Regions from separate parts of the Microbacterium sp. F01 genome, predicted to be linked through region 1. Evidence: riboswitches for the same ligand, from Rfam matches in the RefSeq annotation. Region 1 holds a riboswitch; the other holds the start of a gene.
What was found. A riboswitch is a leader RNA that binds a small molecule or an ion and turns the genes downstream of it on or off. The one in region 1 is predicted to bind thiamine pyrophosphate.
Positions count from the first base shown of each region.

Region 2: linked by a shared signal. The riboswitch ahead of ACVN90_RS18735 (ECF transporter S component) and the one ahead of thiM (hydroxyethylthiazole kinase) in region 1 are both predicted to bind thiamine pyrophosphate.

Region 1 covers NZ_CM149592.1:3,081,667-3,089,487, forward strand. The annotation lists gene ACVN90_RS14175 (hypothetical protein) at 48-536, shown strand; gene ACVN90_RS14180 (DMT family transporter) at 540-1,472, opposite strand; gene recR (recombination mediator RecR) at 1,645-2,238, opposite strand; gene ACVN90_RS14190 (DNA polymerase III subunit gamma and tau) at 2,242-4,500, opposite strand; TPP riboswitch at 4,631-4,725, shown strand; gene thiM (hydroxyethylthiazole kinase) at 4,716-5,534, shown strand; gene thiE (thiamine phosphate synthase) at 5,531-6,202, shown strand; gene ACVN90_RS14205 (bifunctional hydroxymethylpyrimidine kinase/phosphomethylpyrimidine kinase) at 6,202-7,677, shown strand; gene ACVN90_RS14210 (IS481 family transposase) at 7,798-7,821, opposite strand, start outside.
Region 2 covers NZ_CM149592.1:4,092,011-4,099,831, forward strand. The annotation lists gene ACVN90_RS18725 (energy-coupling factor transporter transmembrane component T family protein) at 1-691, opposite strand, end outside; gene ACVN90_RS18730 (ABC transporter ATP-binding protein) at 688-2,163, opposite strand; gene ACVN90_RS18735 (ECF transporter S component) at 2,165-2,809, opposite strand; TPP riboswitch at 2,802-2,911, opposite strand; gene ACVN90_RS18740 (D-alanyl-D-alanine carboxypeptidase family protein) at 2,949-4,580, shown strand; gene ACVN90_RS18745 (RbsD/FucU domain-containing protein) at 4,598-4,744, opposite strand; gene ACVN90_RS18750 (aldo/keto reductase) at 4,758-5,735, opposite strand; gene ACVN90_RS18755 (L-fuconate dehydratase) at 5,722-7,017, opposite strand; gene ACVN90_RS18760 (fumarylacetoacetate hydrolase family protein) at 7,154-7,821, shown strand, end outside.

The DNA of each region.
Region 1 (7,821 bases):
CTTCGTCGAGAGGTTCCGATTCTGTGCGGCGCCAGTAGCATCCGAACATGGAGCAGATCGAGACGTGGTCGGAGTTCAACGTCGCCATGGTCGGGGCGACGGCGGCGCTCGCGGGTCTCGTGATCGTCGCCGCGAGCGTCAACATCGGCGACATCATCAAGGAGGCGTCGCTCACCGCCCGCCTCGCCGCGGGGATCTCGGGGCTCGTGCTGGCCCTCGTCGGCTCGGCGATCGGACTCATCCCGGCTGTGGGGAACGTCGCGTACGGAGTTGCGATGATCGTCTTCGCGCTCGGCGCGGGTGTGTTCCAGGTGCAGGCGACGCGCAGGATCTTCGAGAATCAGCATCCCGCCAACCGCATGCGCTGGCTCAAGTCGGCAGTGGGCTTCTTCGCGCCTCTCGCCTACCTGATCGGCGGCGCACTCTTGGCGGCCGGCCAGCCCGTCGGCCTCGTGTGGTTCGCGGTCGGGTCGATCATCGCGATCGTGGCCGCGCTGCTGGTGTCGTGGATCGTGCTGGTCGAAGTGCTCCGCTGACGCTCACCCGGTAGAGATCGGCGGCAGCTCGGCGTTGTCGGGTTTGCGGGTGCGGAGCGCGCCGCCGGTCGCGGCGAGCCAGCATCCGACGATCACCAGCGGGAAGCCGATCAGCAGGCCCGGCGTCAGCGGCTCGCCCAGGATGATCGTGCCCAGGACGATCGCGACGACCGGATTGACGTAGGTGAAGAGCGGCGCGCGGACCGGACCGACGCGGGCGATCAGTGCGAAGAAGACGATGAACGCGAGTGCGGTGCAGAGCACCGCAAGAGCGATGAGCGAGACCGTGCTCTCGACGGTCGGCACCTGGTGCTGCGTCAGGAAGGCGATCGGCGTGTAGAAGATGCCGACCGCGAAGAGGGCGAGCGTGATCGACCCGAGGGCGGGCACATCGCGCAGCTTGGTCGCGATGACGAACGGCGCGATCGCGTAGAGGAGCGCGACGAGCAGCACTTCGCCGACGGCCAGCAGACCGCCGCCGCCCTCGACGGCGAGCCCAGGACCGGCGACGATCACGAAGACCCCCGCGAAGCCGATGAAGAGTCCGATCGCCCGCGCCGGGCTGAGCACGGACCGGTCGCCCCCGCCGAACGCGATCAGCGCGGCGAACAGCGGCACCGTGGCGACGAGCAGGCCGGTGAGCCCGGAGGGCAGAGTCTGCTCCGCGTGCCCGAGCAGCAGGAAGGGCCCGGCCATCTCGATGCCGCCGAACAGGAGCACCCAGCCGATCTTCGCGAACGCGGGGCGCAGCGCTTTCTGGTGCAGCGCGAACGGCAGCAGCAGCAGGGCGCCGAGGAGTGTGCGGCCGGCCACCACCGCAGCCGGTGAGTAGGACTCCACGGCCACGCTGATGAACAGGTAGGGGACGCCCCACAGCAGCGCCATCGCGCCGAACAGCAGCCACGCGCGCGTGTCGAATCGCTGCGAGGGGTTCATGGGGCATCTCCCAACGGTGGTGTGGTGGGGTCAGCGGCGGCGCTGCCCGGCGGTCGTCATCGACTCAGGTTCCGCGATCGCCGGCGCCGAGCGCGAGACGGCCGACCGCCAATCTACGACGGACTTCCGACATCCTGGGCGGATCACGGCGTCGCGACACCCGGCGACGGGGTCAGACGGAGCGCCGGCCCTCGAACGCGCGGCCGAGGGTGACCTCGTCGGCATACTCCAGGTCGCCGCCGACGGGCAGGCCCGACGCGAGGCGGGTGACGGTGATCTCGAGGGTGTGCAGCAGGCGGCTGAGGTAGGTCGCCGTCGCCTCGCCCTCGAGGTTGGGGTTGGTGGCCAGGATCACTTCCTGCACCGTACCGTCGGCGAGTCGCTGCATGAGCTGCGTGATGCGGAGGTCGTCGGGGCCAATGCCGGCGATCGGGCTGATCGCACCGCCGAGCACGTGGTACAGCCCGCGGAATTCGCGGGTGCGCTCGATGGCCGCCACGTCCTTCGCGTCTTCCACGACGCAGATGAGCGTCTGGTTGCGACGGGGGTCGCGGCAGATGGAGCAGCGATCCTGCTCGGAGACGTTGCCGCACACCTCGCAGAAGCGCACCCGCTCGCGCACCTCGCTGAGGAGCTCGGCGAGGTGTGACACGTCGAAGTTCGGCGTCTGCAGGATGTGGAACGCGATGCGCTGGGCCGACTTCGGCCCGATCCCGGGGAGGCGGCCGAATTCGTCGATGAGGTCTTGGACGATGCCGTCGTACATGGGCTAGCTGAACCTCGTCGGCGGCTCGTAGGGCTCCTCGCGGACGAACGTGGCGCCGAGCACCTGGCGCACCACCGCCTCGCCGTAGCGCTGGACGCCGCCGTTGCGCGTCGTGACCACGGGGGTCAGGGGCGGGGCGACCGTAGGCGGCACCGGGAGGTCGGCGACAGCATCCGTGTTGTCCGTCTCGTCATCGTCGTCGTCGCGCTCGAGCGGTGGAGCGATCTCGGTGCGCGGCAGGACCTGGCCCTCGCGCGGTGGTGCGAGGGTCGCGACCCGCGCGGTCGCGGCCTCGGCATCTTCGGGCTCGTCGTCGACCGCGAACTGCGCCGGCGTCTCGACGGGGAACGCGGCGGGTCCTGGGTCGGGCGGCGGGGCGTCGTCGTCGGACGGAATGGGCGCGACGGCCCAGTCGGTCACGGGGGCAGCGGATGCCGGTGCCGAGGCCGGGGCACTCGCTCGGGGTGCGGCCGGGGCCGACGCACGCGGTGCGGCCGGGGCCGACGCACGCGGCGCCGCAGCCCGCGAAGGACCAGCCGCGCTCGGTGCCGCTGCGGTGGCGCGTGCCGCCGCCGGAGCCTCGGGAGCGGCGGCCTGGCGCGGAGTCTCGCGCCCGGGACCGGCGGGAGAACTCGCGGGCGTGTCCGCTCCTCCCACTCCGCCCGGGCCCGCGGGCCCGCCGACGCCGCCGGAACCGCCCGACGGGTCGTGGCGGGCGATGTACTTCACACGGATGCCGAGCACGGCGAGGATCGCCTGGCGCAGATCTTCGCTGGGGCCCTTGCCGGCGGCGAGCTGCTTGAACTTCGCGACGTCGCTCTGGCTCGCGAACGCCAGCGTGAGCACGTCGTCGTCGAGTGCCACGGTGCGGGCGCCGGAGGCGAGCATCCAGGACGAGCGGCTCACGTTCTCGAGCTGCGAGAGCACCTGCGGCCATGCCTGCTGCAGGCGATCGAGCGTGACGGGGCCGGCGGGAACAGGAGGCGCCGCCACCGGCGCGGGCTCGGCGGGTTGCGCGACCGGAGCCGGCGCAGCACCAGGCGTGGGCGCCACGGTCGCACTCCCGGCCGGCGGAGCGGCGGTGGGCGACACCGCCGGCGCCGCCGCGGGTGTCGCGGCCGGCACAGCGGCAGCGACCGGTGCCGCTGCCGGCACGGCCCCTGCCCCGCGGGCCAGCACGCGGGCGACCATCAGCTCGAGCTGCAGGCGCGGCGAAGTGGCGCCGGTCATGTCGTCGAGGGTCGCGATGACGAGGTCGGCGATGTGCGACAGCCGCGACGGACCGAACGCGTCGGCCTGACGCTGCATGCGCGCGAGGTCGTCGGCCGAGACTCCGCGCAGCACCGCCGCCGCGCCCTGGCCGGTCGCCGACACCACGATGAGGTCGCGCAGACGCTCGAGCAGGTCGTCGACGAAGCGGCGCGGGTCTTGCCCGGTCTGCACCACGCGGTCGACGGCGGCGAACGCGGCCGACGCGTCGGAGGCGGCGAAGGCGTCGATCACCTCGTCGAGCAGCTCGGCGTGCGTGTAGCCGAGCAGCGCGACCGCGCGGGCGTAGGTGACCTTCGCGTCTTCCGAGCCGGCGATCAGCTGGTCGAGCAACGACAGCGTGTCTCGCGGCGACCCGCCGCCCGCGCGCACGACGAGCGGTAGCACGCCCTGCTCGACGTCGACGCCCTCCTGCGCGCACAGCTGCTCGACGTACTCGAGCATGGCCGCCGGGGGCACGAGACGGAACGGGTAGTGGTGCGTGCGCGAGCGGATGGTGCCGATGACCTTCTCGGGCTCGGTCGTCGCGAAGATGAACTTGACGTGGTCGGGCGGCTCTTCCACGAGCTTGAGCAGGGCGTTGAATCCCTGCGGGGTGACCATGTGCGCCTCGTCGAGGATGAAGATCTTGAAGCGGTCGCGGGCCGGTGCGAACACCGCGCGCTCGCGCAGATCACGGGCGTCGTCGACGCCGTTGTGGCTCGCCGCGTCGATCTCGACGACGTCGAGCGACCCGCCGCCGCCGCGACCGAGCTCGACGCAGCTGTCGCAGGTGCCGCATGGGGTGTCGGTCGGGCCCTGCGCGCAGTTGAGGCAGCGCGCGAGAATGCGGGCGGACGTGGTCTTTCCGCACCCGCGGGGGCCCGAGAACAGGTACGCATGACCGACCCGGTCGCCGCGCAGCGCGGTCATGAGCGGCTCGGTGACCTGCGACTGCCCGATCATCTCGCCGAACGACTCGGGCCGGTAACGGCGGTACAGGGCGGTGGTCACTCCCCCAGCCTACGGCGTGGGGCCGACATCGCGACCGTGCTTCGGGCAGGCTCCCGGCCGGGACGGCAGTCGCACCGGGCCGACGCCGACACAGGGCGTCGGCACGTCGAGATCGCCTGCTAGATTGCTCCGCAGTGACACGGGGTGCCCGCACAGCGGGCTGAGAACACACCCGTCGAACCTGATCTCGATCATGCGAGCGAAGGGATGTCGCGATGAACGCGCGCACCGAAGCACACCTGTCCGCCCTCTCCCCCGCCGCCGCGCTGACGGCGCTGCGGGAGGCCTCACCGCTGGTGCAGTGCATCACGAACGCGGTGGTGACGAACTACACCGCGAATGCGCTCCTGGCGGTGGGCGCCGCCCCCGCGATGTGCGACATCCCGGGCGAAGCCGGCCTCTTCGCCGGGGTCGCCGACGGGGTGCTCGTCAACCTCGGCACGCCCGCCGCCGAGCAGCGCGATGCCGCCCGCGAGGCGGTGCGTGCCGGCACACCGTGGGTGCTCGACCCCGTCGCCGTCGGTGTCCTCCCCGTGCGCACGGCCCTCGCCGCCGAACTGCTCGAGCACCGTCCCGCCATCGTCCGCGGCAACGCCTCCGAGATCCTCGCCGTCGCCGGTGAGGGCGGCGGCGGGCGCGGAGTCGACGCGACGGACGGAACGGATGCTGCGGCCGGCGCCGCGCGATCGCTGGCGCTGCGCACCCGCGGCGTGGTGGCCGTGTCGGGCCCGGTCGATCTCGTCACCGACGGCGAGCGTGTCGTTCGGATCGCGGGCGGGGACGCGCTCCTCACCCGCATCACCGGCGGCGGCTGCTCGCTCGGCGCGGTGATGGCCGCGCTCGTCGGTGTCTGCGCTCCGTTCGAGGCGGCGGTCGCGGCATCCGTCCTCTATGCGGTCGCATCGGAACGGGCCGCCGCCCGCGCAGATGGACCGGGCTCGTTCGCCGTCGCGTTCCTGGATGCGCTCGACGCCGTGGCCGCTCAGCCGGCCGAGCTCGACGCGCGCCTCGCCGACGTGCTGGCGATCCGATGACCCGGCCCGGAGCACGCCTCGCGCTGCACCTCGTGACCGACGACCGGCTGCCGTTCGACCGGCTGCTCGCGGTGGTCGACGCCGCGGCGGGCGCGAGCGTCGACGTCGTGCAGCTACGGGCCAAGTCGGTGACCGCTCGTGAGCTCATCCGGCAGGCGACCGCGCTGTCGGAGGTCATCGACCGCCGCTGCCTGCTGCTCATCAACGACCGCGTCGACGTCGCGGTGGCGGCACGGGAGGCCGGAGCCCGCGTCGACGGCGTCCACCTCGGCCAGGGCGACCTGCCGCCCGAGACCGCGCGCCGCCTCCTCGGGGCGCACGCCGTGATCGGATGGACCGCGAACTCCGCGGAGCACCGGGCTGCGGCATCCTCGCCCCGCAACTGCACGATCGACTACCTCGGCGTGGGCGTGATCCGCCCGACGTCGACGAAGCCCGACCATCCGCCGGCGCTCGGCGTGGACGGCTTCGCGGCGTTCGCGGCCGGTACGGACCTGCCGTGCGTCGCGATCGGCGGCGTGGTCGAGCCGGACGTCGCGGCGCTCCGCGACGCCGGGGCGGCCGGCATCGCCGTGGTGTCGGCGATCTGCGGGGCGAACGATCCCGCCGCTGCGGCGCGCGCGCTGCGCAGCGCCGCCGATGCCCCCTCCCTCGAGGGGGTCGCGTGATGACCGACACCACGCTGGCTGTGCCCGCCCCGATCACGGCTCGAGCGACAGCGATCCCGCGCGTGCTCAGCATCGCGGGCACCGACCCGACCGGCGGCGCGGGGGTGCAGGCCGACCTCAAATCGATCGGCGCGCTCGGCGGCTACGGCATGGCCGTGGTCACCGCGCTCGTGGCGCAGAACACCCGCGGCGTGCGCGAGGTGCATGTTCCGCCGACCGCGTTCCTCGCCGCGCAGCTCGACGCCGTATCGGACGACGTCGAGATCGACGCGGTGAAGATCGGGATGCTGCAATCCGACGAGATCATCGGCACCGTGCGCGCGTGGCTCGGCCGGGTGCGCCCGCCGATCGTCGTGCTCGACCCCGTCATGGTCGCGACGAGCGGCGATCGGCTGCTGGACCCCGCGGCAGAGGAGGCGCTGCGCGAGCTCGCCGGCGAGGTCGACCTCATCACGCCGAACCTCGCGGAACTCGCGGTTCTCACTCGGCGCGCTCGTGCGACCACGTGGGCGCAGGCCCTCGACGACGCGCGGACCCTCGCACGCGAGACCGGCACGACGGTGCTGCTCAAGGGCGGACACCTCGACGGCGCCGACTGCCCCGACGCCGTCGTTGCGGCGGACGGCGCGGTGCGCGAGGTGTCCGGTGAGCGCGTCGAGACCCGCAACACCCACGGCACCGGCTGCTCGCTGTCGTCGGCGATGGCGACGCTGCGCGCGGGAGGCGCGTCCTGGCCGGACGCGCTGGAGCGCGCCAAGACCTGGCTCACCGGGGCGCTCGCGCACGCGCACGGCCTGCGGGTCGGCGAGGGGAACGGTCCGATCGACCACTTCCACGAGCACCGGGACGCAGCATCCATCCCCGCAGTGTCATGGTCGACGTTGGCGTGGGATGCCGCGGCCGGTGTGCGCGCCGACGTCGACGACCTCGAGTTCGTGCGCGGGCTCGGCGACGGCACGCTGTCGCGCGAGACGTTCCTGCGCTACCTGGCTCAGGACGCGATCTACCTCGGCGAGTACTCCCGCGTGCTCGCGAAGGCGAGCGCGATCGCGCCCACGCCGGAGGAGCAGGCGTTCTGGGCGCGGGCGGCCGAATCCTCGATCGTCGAGGAGCGCCGGCTGCACGAGTCGCACCTCGGCGCGGCGACGGTGGCCCCTGCGCCGCAGAACCTCGCGTACACGAACCACCTGCACGCGTCGGCCCGCTCGTACGGCGAGCTGGTGGCGGCGCTCCTGCCGTGCTTCTGGCTGTACACCGACCTCGGCATCCGTCTCGCCGCCCGGCGCCACGACGCGCACCCGTACGACGACTGGCTCGCGATGTACGCCGACCCCGCGTTCACCGCGGCCACCGCCCGCGCGACCGAGATCGCCGACGCTGCGGCGCGCGAGGCCGGACCGCTCGAGCGCGCGCGGATGGACGCGGCCTTCGCCCGGTCGATGGAGCACGAGCGGGAGTTCTTCGCGCGGGCGTGATCCCCGGAACGCGCCGTCGACGAGATCAGGAGATCTGGCTGCGACAGGACGACTCCGCCCGGATCGTCCTGTGCTCGCCAGATCTCCGATCTCGGAAAGACCCCTAGGTGTACTCGGCTGTCAGGTTGGTGACACCCGGCTGAG
Region 2 (7,821 bases), 1.0 Mb from region 1:
ACGGCCGCGCCCACGTGCGCGGGATGCCGGAGCCGAAGCCGCGCGCCTCCATCGCCATCGCGAGCTTGGTGCCGCGGCGCACCGCGAACACGAGCAGCACGAACGCCATCGAGAAGAACCGGCGGATCGCGCCCGAGTCGCCGACGCCGCGCGCGCGACGGGCGAGGCTCATGCTGCGCCAGTCGTCGAGGAAGAGCCCCAGCGTGCGGGTGCCCGCGAGCACGCCGAGCACGAACCGCGAGGGCAGCTTCGCGACCTGTGCCAGCGCGTCGGCGAGTTCGGTGGGATCCGTGCGGCCGAAGAGCAGGATCGTCGGCAGCGCGAGCGCGACCACGCGCAGGCACACCGCGACGGCCAGGGCGATCGAGTCGTCGCTGATCGTCGCGTACCAGAACGACCAGTAGACCGTGCCACCCGGCTCCGCGTACAGCAGCATGCTCACACCCGCGACCGGCGCGAAGACCAGGATGGGCAGCATCCGTTTCAGCACCGTCACGATCGCCAAGCCGGTCAGTGGGATGCAGGCGAGCTGGAGCACGATCGCCACGAGGGCGCTGGTGGCGTCGATCGAAGCGAAGAGCGGCACCGACAGCAACAGGGCCAGCGCGACCTTGGTGACGGGGTTGACACCGTCGAGCCACGCCCGCGGCGCGGCCTCGACGTCGGCGGCGCGCGCGTCGACGGCGGTCACGATCCCACCCCCGCGTGCTGGGGTGCGCCGAGCTCGATGCGGTGGCCGCCGAGGTGGTGCAGCACGTCCTCGTCGTGGGTCACGGCGACGACCGTCGTGCCTGCGGCGATCTCGGACTGCAGCAGCTGCACGAGCTCGATCCAGCCGCGGCGGTCCTGACCGAAGGTCGGCTCGTCGAGCACGATCACCGGCGGCGCGTCGGCGAGCACGGTCGCGACCGAGAGCCGGCGCTTCTGTCCGCCCGACAGCGTGAACGGGTTCGCGGCGGCGAGCGGCGCGAGATGCAGCCGCTCGAGCAGCTCGTCGACGATCTGGTCGACGGCGGCCGGGTCGACGCCGCGCGACCGCGGCCCGATACCCAGCTCGCCCCGCACCGTCGACGCGAGGAATTGGTGCTCGGGCTCCTGGAACACGGTGCCGATGCGTGTGAGCAGCTCGCGCGACGTCCACCTCGAGGGCCGGCGGCCCGAGCGGCCGGCCAGCTCCGGGGCCGCCTCGACGCGGCCCGCCGCCTCAGGGAGCAGCCCCGCGAGCGTCAGCGCGAGCGTCGACTTGCCGGCGCCGTTGGGCCCGGTGATCACGGTCGCCGCGGCCCGTGGGACGGCGAGGTCGAGCCCCGCGCGCACGATCGAGCGGCTGTCACGGGAGATCGAGAGAGCGGATGCCGCCACCGCCGCCGGCGCGTCGGCCGGCGCTGCCGCGAGCACGGGCAGGTCGACCGGGCGGCCCGGCACCCACACCCCCGCGGCGGCGAGCGCGGCGCCGTGGCGCGCGAACACGTCGGCCGGCGTGCCGTCGGCGAGGAGCCCGCCGTCGGCGCCGACCACGATGACGCGGTCCATGAGGTCGGCCCACACCGCTGTGCGGTGCTCGATCACGACGAGGGTCGCGCCGGTCTCGCGGACCGCGCGCTCGACGGCGTCGCGCACCTCGCGGACGCCGTCCGGGTCGAGGTTGGCGGTGGGCTCGTCGAGCAGCAGCACGCCGGGCCGCATCGCGAGCACGCCGGCGAGCGAGAGCCGCTGCTTCTGCCCGCCCGAGAGCGCCTTCGTCGCACGGGCGAGGGGCACATCGAGCCCGACGGCGTCGAGTGCCTCGGCCACGCGGGAGGGGATCTCGGATGCCGGAACGCCGAGGTTCTCGCAGCCGAACGCCACGTCGTCGCCGACCTTCGACAGCACAACGCCGGCGTCGGGGTCCTGCAGCACGAGCCCGACGCGGCCGCGGTGGGCTTCGGCCCGCTCGCCGTCGATGAGGAGCGAGCCGGTCTCGTCGCCCTCGTCGGCGCCGCCGAGGAGGCCCGCCATCCCGGCGAGGAGCGTGGACTTGCCCGCGCCCGATGCTCCGAGCAGGAGCACGCGCTGACCGGGCTCGATCGTGAACGAGACGTCGTGGACGGCTGGCGCCCGCCGCCCGCCGTAGCGCCAGCCCCAGCCCGCCGCCGTGATGCGTGCCGGGTGGGTCGCCCTCACGTCAGACCTCGCGGCGCGCTTCGCGTCCGACCGCGAAGCGGTTGAGGGCGCCGGTAGCGGCGAGCCCGCGCACGGCGAACCAGCCGACGACGCCCGCGAGAAGGGCGCCCGAGACCGCCAGCGACACCAGGTAGATGACGTTGAACTCGAGGGTCTTGAGGATGTTCGGCGAGCTGCCGTAGAACAGCTCGAACACCCAGGCGCCGACCGCGGCGCCGACACCGGCGAGCATCGCGACGGGCAGCGTGAAGCGACGGTAGAGGAAGATCGCGAAGACGAGTTCCGCGCCGAGGCCCTGTACGAGGCCCGAGAAGAGCGTCGAGACGCCCCACACGTTGCCGATGAGCATCGAGACCAGCGCGGCGATCACCTCGACCAGCAGTGCCGCACCGGGCTTGCGGATGACGAGGCCGCCGATCACGCCGCCGATGAGCCAGATGCCGACGGCGATGCCGCCGAGGCCGGGGGTGAGGCCGTCCATCGCGACGAACCAGGTGCCGCCGACGGTGTTCCAGAGCCAGAAGACGAGGCCGATCGCGACACCGAGCACGGCCGCGACGACGATGTCGACGACCCGCCAGCGGAGGCTGCGCGGGGGCTGCGAGTGGTCCGCGAGGGGGGTGGATGCGGACGTGGACGCGTGCATATGAGCTCCTCCCTGCGCCGGCATGATCCGGATCAGGTTCGACGGTCGAAGCGTGGGTCGCTTCCTCTCAGCCCGGCTCACCGGACTCCCGTGGTTGTGGCGACGAGTATACCGCCGCTTCAGCGGGTATTTTGGGTGGGTGACATCGGACGACACCCCGGCACCCACGCGTCGCGCGCGACGCGTGCAGACCGGTGCCGTCTCGACGCCGGCGTCCGACGATGCCCCGGACGGCGGCATCCTCACGATCCAGACGGGTGAGACAGACACCGTCTACCCGCCGACGAGCACAGCTCCGGTGGACGTGACCGCTGTCGCGCCGACGATCGCGACCGTGCCCGTCGCCGATGTGCCCACGGTCGCGACGTGGAACCCGACGGACCCGGTCGACCCGTCCGACGTCGACCTCACCGCCGCCCCCACCGTCGCCGGCAGTCGCACCGCGCTGGCCTGGGTCGACGAAACCGTCGTCGAACACGGCGCAGCACCGGCCGACCTGTCGGCCGCGGCGACACCGTACGTGGCGGTCGACGCCGATCTCCTCTCCGACGCCCCGCGACGCTCCCCGTTCCGCGCCGCCGTCGTGGTGCCCACGCTTGCGATCGCGGCCGTGGTCGGCGCGTACGCGGCGACGACCCTGCTGTGGCCGCTGCACGCGGTCGCGCCCACCGTGACAGCGATGGAGGTGCAGCCGATCGCGGCGCCCGCCGCGGCGCCCGCATGGCCGGGTCAGGGAAGCGCCGCCGAGGCCGTCGCCGGCATCCCGGGAACGCTGGCCTCCACGGCCGACCCCGCCGCCATCGCGAGCATCACCAAGCTCGTGACCGCGCTGGTCGTGCTCGAGGAGATGCCGCTCGCCGTCGGCGAGCAGGGGCCGGAGTACCGCTTCACGTCCGCCGACCGCTCGCGCTACTGGCAGTACCGCGCAGGCGGCGAGTCCGCGCTCGACGTCCCGGTGGGCGGCTCGCTCACCGAGTACCAGATGCTCGAGGGCATGCTGATCGGCTCGGCGAACAACTACGCCGACCGCCTGGCGCAGGGCATCTGGCCGTCCGACGCCGTGTACGCCTCCGCCGCCAACGCCTGGCTGACCGCGCACGGCGTCCCCGGGATCACGGTCCGCGAGCCCACCGGCATGGACCCGCGCAACGCCGCGAGCCCCGAAGCCCTGGTGACGCTCGCGCAGAAGGCCCTGGCCCACCCCGTCATCGCCGAGATCGTCGCGAAGCAGTCCGTCGACCTCCCCGGCGCCGGACACGTCGAGAACACGAACGGCCTCCTCGCCGATCCGGGCGTCGTGGGGCTCAAGACGGGAACGCTCGACGCCTGGAATCTGCTGTCTGCCAAGGACGTCACGATCGGCGACAAGACCGTGCGCCTCTACGCCTCGGTGCTCGGACAGCCGGACGACGAGGCACGCCTCGCCGCCTCCCGCGCGCTGTACGCGCAGATGGAGGCGGAGCTGCAGCCCAAGCCCTCGGTGACGGCGAGCACTGTGGCCGGCCAGGTCGATACGCTGTGGGGCGACAAGGTCGACATCGTCACGTCGGGCGACGCGTCGGTCATCCTCTGGAACGGCGGCAGCGGCACGGTGGCGACCACGTACAGCCTGGGCGACAGCCGCGGCGCCGGCGATGTCGTCGGCTCTCTCAGCGTGACCGGACCGCTCGACACCGCCACCGTCGACCTGACGCTCGCGGCGGAGATCACCGAGCCGTCGCCGTGGTGGCGCCTCACGCACCCGCTGGATCTCTTCGGTCTCAACGGCTGAGGAACCGCCGAGCGCGCTCAGGCGGACGGGTGCCCGACGACGCGTGCACCGATGGCCCACGCCGGGAAGTGCGCGTCGGCGATCACGACCGCGTCGGAGTGCCCCATGCGGTCCAGGTGGAGCAGCAGCTCCCCGGTCAGCAGCGGGTTGATGCCCTCGAGCATGAGGATCCCTTCGTCAGCGGATGAGGCCTGCGGCGGCCAGATCGTCCCACAGTGCTGGCGGGATGTCGATCGCCATGAGCTCCGCGTTCCGGCGCAGCTGCTCGGGGCGACTGCTGCCGACGACGACCGAACGCACGGCGGCGTCGCGGAGCGGGAACTGCACCGCCGCAGCCGGCAGCGGCACGTCGTGCGCGCGGCACACGGCGAGGATCGCCTGCAGGCGCTCCCACAGCGGCTCCGGCATGCGTCCGTACTCATAGCGGTCGGAGCGCTCCGGCTCGTCCTTGGCGAGCAGACCGGAGTTGAAGACGGATGCTGCCACCACCCCGGTGCCTCTCGCGCGACAGGCCGGCAGCACGGCGTCGGCGGCCGGCTGCTCGAGCAGCGTGTACCGGCCGGCGATCATGATGAGGTCGAGATCGGCGCTCTCGACGGCCGCGGCGAGCGCCTCGCTCACCATCGAGCCGATGCCGATCGCGTCGACCGCGCCCTCGGCGCGCAGCAGCTCGAGTGCCGGGAACGCCTCGCGCAGCGCCAGGTCGAGGTCGTGCCGCTCGGGGTCGTGCAGGTAGAGCACGTCCACGCGGTCGAGGCCGAGGCGCTCGAGCGACTCCTCGAGGCTCGCGCGCACGCCCGACTCCGAGAAGTCCCACTCGCGGCGCAGCGTCGTCGGCACGTGGAAGTCGGCGGCGAGGTCGAGGCCCCCGTCGTCGTCGGGGTTGGGGCGGAGCAGGCGGCCGGCCTTCGTCGAGATCACGAACTCGTCGCGGGGCTTCGTCTTCAGGAACGCGCCCAGCCGCCGCTCCGACAGCCCGAGTCCGTAGTGCGGAGCAGTGTCGAAATAGCGGATGCCGCATTCCCACGCCGCGTCGAGGATGGCCCAGGCCTGCTCGTCGCTGAGCTCGCGGAACAGGTTGCCAACGTTCGCCGCGCCGTACCCGAGACGTGTGAGCGCGGGGTTCTGAAGAGCAGCGCGCTCAGGCCGCGGCATCCGTCGTCCCGAACTCGTACTCGGCGCGGCTGGCCGCCTTCATCTCCATGCCGGTGCCGGGTGCGGTCGGCGCCAGGTACACGCCGCCATGCACCTCGGTGGGCACCACGAAGTGCTCGTGCAGGTGGTCCACGTACTCGATCATGCGACCCTCGCGGGAGCCGGTGACGGCCACGAAGTCGAACATCGACAGGTGCTGCACGGCCTCGCAGAGGCCGACGCCCCCCGCGTGCGGGCACACGGGCACGCCGAACTTCGCAGCCAGCAGCAGGTTCGCGATGTTCTCGTTGACGCCGCCGACGCGGGCCGCGTCGATCTGCATGACCGAGATCGCGTCGGCCTGCAGCAGCTGCTTGAAGATCACGCGGTTCTGCGCGTGCTCGCCCGTCGCCACCCGCACGGGCGCGATGCCGCGCGCGATCTCGGCGTGGCCGAGCACGTCGTCGGGGCTCGTCGGCTCCTCGATCCACGCGAGGTCGAACTCGGCGAGCGCGTTCACCCACTCGATCGCCTCGGAGACCTCCCAGCGCTGGTTCGCGTCGATCGCGATCGGGAAGCCCTCGCCGCAGACCTCGCGGGCGACGCGGAGGCGACGGACGTCGTCCTCGAGGTCGGCGCCCACCTTGAGCTTGATCTGGCCGAACCCGTCCGCGATCGCCTCGCGGCAGAGGCGCGCGAGTTTCTCATCGGAGTACCCGAGCCAGCCAGGGCTGGTCGTGTACGCCGGGTAGCCGGTTGCGAGGAGTTCGCGCTCGCGCTCGGCGCGGCCGGGCTCGGCGGCGCGGAGGATCTGCAGCGCGTCCTCGGGGGTGAGCGCGTTCGTGAGGTAGCGGAAGTCGACGAGCCCGACGAGCTCCTCGGGGCTCATGCGCGACAGCAGCTGCCACAGCGGGAGTCCGGCGCGCTTGGCCTTGATGTCCCACAGCGCGTTCACGACCGCGCCGATCGCCATGTGCATCACGCCCTTCTCGGGGCCGAGCCAGCGCAGCTGCGAGTCGCCGGTGAGCTCGCGGTTGGTCGCGCCCATGTCGTCGAGGAGCGGCTCGAGCTCGCGGCCGACGAGGTGCCCGGCGAGAGCGTCGAGGGCGGCGACCTGCACGTCGTTGCCACGCCCGATCGTGAACACGAAGGCGTGTCCCTCGATGCCGTCGGCGGCATCCGTCACGATACGGAGGTAGGCGGCCGAGTAGTCGGGGTCGGGGTTCATCGCGTCGGAGCCGTCGAGGCTCAGCGACGTGGGGAATCGGATGTCTGTCGTCTCGAAGGCGACGATGCGGCTCACGGGGCGTTCTCCAGCGGTTCGCGGTTCGGGGAGTCGAACCGCTCGCAGTGTAAACATCGGATGTCTATACTGTCAATCACGCCCGCGGGACGCGACGGCACCGACGCCGCCCCGCATCGAGAAATCCAGGAGAGCCATGAAGTTCGCGCGCCTCGGCGAGTCCGGCAGTGAGATCCCCGTCGTCCTCGACGCGGACCGATACCTCGATCTGCGCCCGCTCACATCCGATGTCGACGGTGGATTCCTCGCCGATGACCCCGTGGAGCGGACGACCGCCGCCATCGCCGAAGGACTCCTCCCCGAGCTCGAAGGCGCCGCGGGGCTGCGCATCGGCGCCCCGATCGCCCGACCGAGCGCGGTGATCTGCATCGGCCAGAACTACGCCGCGCACGCGCGCGAGTCCGGCGCGGAGCCGCCGACCGTGCCCATCATCTTCCTGAAGACCCCGAACACGGTCGTCGGACCGAACGACGCCGTGACGATCCCGCGCGGCAGCGAGAAGACCGACTGGGAGGTCGAGCTCGGTGTCGTCATCGGCCGCCGCACCGCGTATCTCGACAGCCCCGACGAGGCCGACGCTCACATCGCCGGCTACGTCGTCGCCAACGACGTCTCGGAACGCACGTTCCAGATGGAGATCTCGGGCGGGCAGTGGTCGAAGGGCAAGATCGCGCACGGCTTCAACCCCACGGGTCCGTGGCTGGTGACAGCCGACGAGGTCGACGCGCAGAGCCTCGGCCTGAAGAGCTTCGTCAACGGGGAACCCCGTCAGAACTCGAACACGAGCGACATGATCTTCGACGT